Regions from separate parts of the Rhizobium sp. M1 genome, predicted to be linked through region 3. Evidence: riboswitches for the same ligand, from Rfam matches in the RefSeq annotation. Region 3 holds a riboswitch; each other region holds the start of a gene.

Region 1 (2,261 bases), on a different contig from region 3:
TTCATCGATTGCGCGTCCATCATCACGAAGCGCTTGTTCCTGACGGCATCGAGTTCGCGGGTGACAGGGTCGTTCTCCAGAAAATCGAGCTTCACCTTCGGATCGTCAGCCGCATAGCGCCGGCGATCCATGGTAGCGATGACGATGACCGCGGGATCAGCCTGAGCGATCGTCTCCCAGCCGACCAGTGGCCATTCCTCTTCCGTCGTCACGACATTCGCAGCACCCAGCGTCTTCAGAATATAGGCCGGGGCGCTGTTCTTCCCGGCGATGAAGGCATCGCCGTTCACCTCTTTGCTGGAGAACCAGAAGACGATGGGCAGATTCTTTGCCGATGCGCCCGATATCGAGGCGACCGCATCGGCCTCGCGCTTCTTGAGATCGGCGATCAGGGCGTCGCCGCGGTCCTTGATATCGAAGATGTCGGAGAGTTCGGCGATTTCCTGATAGATCAGGTCCATCGTGAACAGCGCTTTGCGCACGCCATCGCCGCCATCGGCATTGATCTTGGCCACACAGTCGGCGGGCGCGATATAGGTGTTGATCCCGAGTCCGGAAAACTGTTCGCGCTTGCCAACGGAACCCTGCGGACCGACATGCCACTCGAATTCTGCCGCCACCAGGTCTGGCTCCGCGCCGACGACGGATTCGAAGCTTGGATCGTTGTCGGCAAGGCGTCTGATCCGGCTGTTGGCCTCGGCATATTGCGGCAGGACCGGGCCCACCCAGACCGCGGTTCCGGCGATCTTGTCCGCCAGTCCGAGGGAAAACAGTACTTCGGTCATGCCCTGGCCGATCGATACGATCTTCGCCGGGGCCCTTTCGAAGGTCACCTGCTGGCCGCAATTGGTGATGGTCAATGGATATTGAGTGGCAGCAAGACCCGGCGCTGCAAGGCCGGTCAGTCCGAAGGCAAACGTCATGCTCATGAGAAACTGGCGCATGGAAAATCTCGATAAGGAGGAAAATTCTAGCCTCGCCGTGCCCCGCGCGGCTGCGCGGGATAAGGCACGGTCAAACGGAGACTAGCGGTGAAAAACCCAATCGAGACGGATTCGTGCCGGAGTTCGGCGAAGGTTCAGGTCAATCATGTCTGTTCCTTTCCAGGCATCCCCGCCCGGTTGATTGGATCGTGATTGACGGCAGGTCTCCTGGCTTGCGGATATGCGCCGATCATCTGCCTTCCCGCGAAACTCGCAGTGGCATGGCCATGGGCCCCAAGAGATGAGCTACAGCGCTCATCTCGGGATGATCGGCAAAAGCGATCACCCTGGAATGATCGGCAAAAGCGATCACCCTGGGATGATCGGCAAAACCGATCACCCTGGGATGGTCGGCAAAACCGATCACCCTGGGATGGTCGGCAAACCGCTTACAGTTGCGGGGGCAGCCACGGTCTTGATCCCTATTGGGTCGTCCTCACCGTGTTCCCTATTAATCCCCTTGGAGTCATCCGCGGGAAACCGTCGCGCCCAGTTACGCCGGCTCGACGTATCGCGTCAAGAACAAGCTGACGCATCGGGCTCTGCGCGGGAGCCTTTGCCAAAAAGGCAGCCTTCAGCCGGGAATTCTCTTTTCATCAGGATTGGTAAAGACCAGGGCCGGCATCGGCCCCGATGTCAGCAGCGTGAAGTCGAAGGACGCCTTCAAATCCGGCCCCAGCACATATTGTCGATGGACGCGCAGCTGATCCTTGCGGATCTTGCGGTAATGTTCGCGCGTCAGCATCTGCTTGACGCGGATCAGGAGCATCTTCGCCGGGGGCGCGTCCGCGTTGCCGGAGACGGCGACAACCGGCACCTTGTAGAAATTGATCGAATCCGTCAGGCACTGCACATCGACCCACGAAATCTCCGGACAGCGGGCGATCAGCCCGACGCGGGCGCGCAGCAGGCTTGCCGATGACAGCAGCGCACATTGCAGAATAGCGCTGCCGAGCGAAGCAAACACCACGCGTTTGCCCTTGAAGATCTCCGGCTCCCTTTCCAGCAGTATGCCGATGACATGGGCGGCCACGTTCGATCCCATGCTGTGCGAGGAGATCACATATTCATCCGCCTCCTCATCAAGCGCCTTGCGCACGGCGTCAGCTCGCTCTTCCAGCCAGTCATTGAAATCGGCCCGGTGCATGCGGCCGAGCGCGACGGCCATTTGCCAATCGGCAAAGAGATGCAGCGTGTGGAAGCGTTCGGAAAACGGCAGGAAGGCGAAGATGAAGAAGCAGAGCGCCAGCGGCCCGCTCCAGAGCATGTGCCAGGGCG
Region 2 (2,261 bases), on a different contig from region 3:
CGGGAAGCGACCTCGTCGCGCACGCGGCCGAGACCGGCCACATCGATCAGATCGGTCTTGTTGAGCACGATCAGATCGGCGCAGGTGAGCTGATCCTCGAACAGCTCCTCGATCGGGCTTTCGTGATCGAGCGATTCATCCTCGCTGCGCGCCGCCTCGACGGCATCGTGGTCGTCGGCAAAGCGGCCGGCAGCGACAGCCGCGCTGTCGACCACGGTGATGACGCCGTCGACGGTCACCTGGGTGCGGATGTCAGGCCAGTTGAAGGCGGCGACCAGCGGCTGCGGCAAGGCGAGGCCCGAGGTTTCGATGACGATATGGTCGGGCCGCTGTTCGCGCTCGAGCAGCTTTGTCATCGTCGGAATGAAATCGTCGGCAACGGTGCAGCAGATGCAGCCATTGGTCAGCTCGATGATGTCGTCCTCGCTGCAGTTTTCGGCGCCGCAGCCCTTCAGCACGTCGCCATCGACGCCGAGATCGCCGAACTCGTTGATGATGAGCGCGATTTTGTTGCCGCCGGCATTGGTCAGCAGGTTGCGGATCATCGTCGTCTTGCCGGCACCGAGAAAGCCGGTGATGACGGTTGCGGGAATCTTCTGGTTCATGAAACTTTAACCCTTCATTTTCAGCGGCAGGCCTGCCGCGATGAAATAGACTTCGGCGGCCTTCGCCGCGATCATCTGGTGGAGACGGCCGGCATGATCGCGAAAATCCCGCGCCATGCGATTTTCCGGCACGATGCCGAGCCCGACTTCGTTGGAGACGAAGACCAGCCGCGCCTTTGCTTGCCCCACGAAATCGACGAGCCCTGCAAATTCCGCTGCCATGTCACGCTCTTCCATCATCAGGTTGGTGACCCAGAGCGTCAGGCAGTCGATGAGCACCACACGGTCCTCGCCGTCGATGGCCGCAAGCTTGCCGACAAGATCGAGCGGCTCCTCATGCGTTGTCCAGGACGGGCCGCGATCAGCCCTGTGCTGGTCGATACGCGCTTGCATCTCCTCGTCCCATGCCCGGCCGGTCGCGATGTAATGGCACCCGAGGCCGCTCGATGTGACGAGGTTTTCGGCGAAGCGGGATTTCCCAGAGCGCGCGCCACCGAGGACGAGGGTGGAATTGGCGACGAGATCGGTCATGCCGCGACACTCCCGCTACGGAGAGCGGTGCTTCGATTTGCTCCGCGTATACTATAGTTGGCCGACGAGGACGTAATACCCCCCTCTGTCCTGCCGGACATATCCCCCACAGGTGGGGAGATCGGCAAGTGGCATGACCTTCGCCCAACATCGATTGTTTGGGGAAGCCGGTGCGCCGATCCGATCTCCCCCCTTCTGGGGGAGATGTCCGGCAGGACAGAGGGGGGTGCCACATACTCGACGCAGGAGGCCGAAAGCCCGCCATCTGCCGCACCAGGCCGCGCCGAATTCAAACGTTCAGCCAAAACAACCTCCGTGCTGGCAGCGGGTCTCTTACCCAGGGTGGGCTTTTCGCCCGGCACGGAAGGCAGGTCTCCTGGCTCGCGGTTATCGGCCGCGATCGGGGCGGACCGGAAACCGGTCGCCCCTGATCGTGCCGGCGGATCCGCCTCGCCTTCCCGGCTGCATCGGTGAAAAGGTGGACGATTCGTAGAAATAGAGGCGTCCGACCCCGGTTGATCACCATGCATTTCCAGTGGCTTTTCCGGCACATCACCCGTCCCGCTTGCCTGCACGACTGCAGGCCGCCGGCCGGAAGGGCTCGATGCCGGATGGAAGACCCTGACCGCTCTACAGTCGCGGGGTCGGCTGTGATGAAGGCGCCCGGCTTGGGTCCGCCCCGTCACATTCCCTTTTCATCCGGAAGGGCAACTGCCGATCCGGAACCATCCGTTATGTCAGGATGGTCAGGCGACCATCCGTTGAGGGATGGTTAGGCAAGCCAGAGGATAGAGTCAACCGGCGTTGACGCCCGAGGCGACGGGCGGGGATAGAAAGCTTCCAACAATACGACTTACTCTACCGAAAACATCGTCTTTAATCAGAGACTTACATCATAAAAATTTGTCCCCCGCGCCGGCTTTTCGCCGCAATTGCATCGCAAGCGGACAGCACCGCCGCCCTTGACCGGGCCTCTCCCCGCCTAGTTGTCTAGCCATGCTTATGAAATTGGATCGGCGCCGTTTCCGCGCGCTGCGTGTTTTCTTCGACCCGGGACGGCTGCGCGCGCTGACCCGCCGCAGCGAAGTCGGCCTGTCGCTGGCAGGCGCCGTCGTCGGCATCGCC
Region 3 (2,261 bases):
CGCCGCCAGGCGATCCTTGTCGAGCTGGATCCTGCCCTCATGGTCATAGAGGTTCAGCATGGCGTTCAGCGCGTGATAGTCGAGCGTTTCCGCCGCTTTCAAAGGACGTTCGCCGGCGGGATGAGCAAAAGTGTTATGCGATTTTGCGCCCGCATCCCGCGTCAGAGTTGTTCCCGTGTCCAAAATCGTTCCATTCCGTGTTTGACGTTGGCGACATCCTCGGCCGTGCCCATGAGCTCGAACCTGTAGAGGTAAGGCACCTGGCATTTGCGCGAAATCACGTCGCCGGCGAGCCCGTATGTCTCGCCGAAATTGCTGTTGCCCGCGGCAATCACGCCGCGGATGTGTCCTCGGTTCTCCGCATCGTTCAGGAAACGGATCACCTGCTTGGGAACGGCACCCTTGCCACCGTCGCCGCTATAGGTCGGTACGATGAGAACGAAGGGTTCGCGGATAGGGAACGCCTCTGCGCCGCTTGAGGGAATGCGCGCCGCGCGCAATCCGAGCCTGGCGACGAAGCGATGGGTATTCTCCGATCGGCTGGAATAATAGACGAGCAGCCCCATCGCCGTTTTCCGGTCAGGAGAGCGCGCTGATCATATCGGGACGGAAACCCGCCCAATGCCGCTCGCCGGCGATGACGACGGGCGCCTGCATGTAGCCGAGGCTGCGGACGCGATCGAGCGCTTCGGCATCCTGCGAGATATCGACGATATCGTAATCAACGCCCAGGCGGTCGAGGGCGCGATAAGTGGCGGTGCATTGGACGCAGGCAGGTTTGCTATAGACGGTAACGCTCATCATCTTCCTCGTGATATCAAAGAATTCAGGACGCAATACTGGGATCGGGCGCCTTGCGACGTCCGGGGCAACGCTTGATGGTGATCTGGCAAAGTCGGCGCTTTAAACGCCCGATACGATCCCTTTCGGGATTTGCGCGGGCGGCGGCCTTGATCTTCTCGACATGACTTCAACCCGAAGTGCTCATGCGGACGTTCGGGGCAGCGCAACAGGCGCGGATCATTCCGCTTCATGCACGCGACCTTCCGGACACCCCGCCCGTGGACATCTAGTTCAAGGCAGGTCTCCTGACTTGCGGGTCGAAGCACCCTGCCCCAGCCTTCCCGGAGCATCATGCTCCAGTGACCTGAAATCGGACAGTTGCTCGCCGCTTACAGTTGCGGGGGCAGCTCCGGCCTTGTTGCGCCGTCATGGCGAAACGCACCGTATTCCCGTCTTAGCCCGCGATCCTGACGAATCGAAGGAACCTTGAACACTAGATATAGTACGCGAATCCAAAATCACGTCAACGGATGGTTTGTGCATTGCGTTACGGCAGGTTTGAAATCACTGCGTTCCTGTGAAAAACATGGATAAGGAAGACTTAACGAATGCAGGCTGTGGAGAAGGTCGGATGAAGAGAGCGAGCCTATAGCCACTCTCAATTTGATGACCAACCTCCCTCTCCGCGTCATCCTCGGCCTTGTGCCGAGGATCTGCTGCCTATCGATCGGAGGCAGATGCCCGGGACAAGCCCGAGCATGACGAAAGAGGGGTTGGCGCCCCTTATCAGCGGTCTACGCCACTCTTCAGGTGACGAGCGCCGCAGGGACGACATCGGGTGTTATGTCCTTACTCGAAGCAGCCTGAGCGCGTTGATCGTCACCAGCACGGTGGCGCCGGTATCGGCGAGAATCGCCGGCCAGAGACCGGTGATGCCGGCAATCGTCGTCACCAGGAACACCGCCTTCAGCCCGAGGGCGATGGTGATGTTCTCTAGGATATTGCGCATCGTTCGTTTGGAAAGTTCGATCATCCGCGCCACGTCGCCGACGCGCCCGTGCAGCACGGCGGCATCGGCCGTCTCCAGCGCCACATCGGTGCCGCCGCCCATGGCGATGCCGATATCGGCGGCGGCCAGCGCCGGAGCGTCGTTGATGCCGTCGCCGACCTTGGCGACGATGAAACCCTGACGCTTCAATTCGCCGACGACCCGCTGCTTATCCTCAGGCATCATTTCGCCGCGCCAGTCGATGCCGAGCATGCCGGCAACGGCTGCCGCCGTCCGCCTGTTGTCACCTGTCAGCATCATTGCCTTGACGCCGGCCGATCCGAGCGCGGACAGCCCGGCCTCGGCATCCGCGCGCGGCTCGTCGCGCATGGCGATCAGGCCGGCCGCAACGCCATTGACGAGCAGCACGGATACGCTCTTGCCCTCGTCGTTCAGAACAGCAATGCGTGCATCCTTTTCGCCATCGAGT

Evidence for each region. A riboswitch is a leader RNA that binds a small molecule or an ion and turns the genes downstream of it on or off. The one in region 3 is predicted to bind cobalamin.
Region 1: linked by a shared signal. The riboswitch ahead of CO655_RS18830 (ABC transporter substrate-binding protein) and the one ahead of nrdH (glutaredoxin-like protein NrdH) in region 3 are both predicted to bind cobalamin.
Region 2: linked by a shared signal. The riboswitch ahead of cobU (bifunctional adenosylcobinamide kinase/adenosylcobinamide-phosphate guanylyltransferase) and the one ahead of nrdH (glutaredoxin-like protein NrdH) in region 3 are both predicted to bind cobalamin.

Annotation. Positions count from the first base shown of each region.
Region 1 is NZ_NWSW01000018.1:110,563-112,823, reverse strand. It holds gene CO655_RS18830 (ABC transporter substrate-binding protein) at 1-944, opposite strand, end outside; cobalamin riboswitch at 1,124-1,483, opposite strand; gene CO655_RS18825 (hypothetical protein) at 1,558-2,261, opposite strand, start outside.
Region 2 is NZ_NWSW01000019.1:57,463-59,723, reverse strand. It holds gene cobW (cobalamin biosynthesis protein CobW) at 1-605, opposite strand, end outside; gene cobU (bifunctional adenosylcobinamide kinase/adenosylcobinamide-phosphate guanylyltransferase) at 612-1,136, opposite strand; cobalamin riboswitch at 1,485-1,881, opposite strand; gene CO655_RS19455 (chloride channel protein) at 2,133-2,261, shown strand, end outside.
Region 3 is NZ_NWSW01000056.1:2,090-4,350, forward strand. It holds gene nrdE (class 1b ribonucleoside-diphosphate reductase subunit alpha) at 1-183, opposite strand, end outside; gene nrdI (class Ib ribonucleoside-diphosphate reductase assembly flavoprotein NrdI) at 162-566, opposite strand; gene nrdH (glutaredoxin-like protein NrdH) at 580-801, opposite strand; cobalamin riboswitch at 1,061-1,287, opposite strand; gene CO655_RS31095 (heavy metal translocating P-type ATPase) at 1,625-2,261, opposite strand, start outside.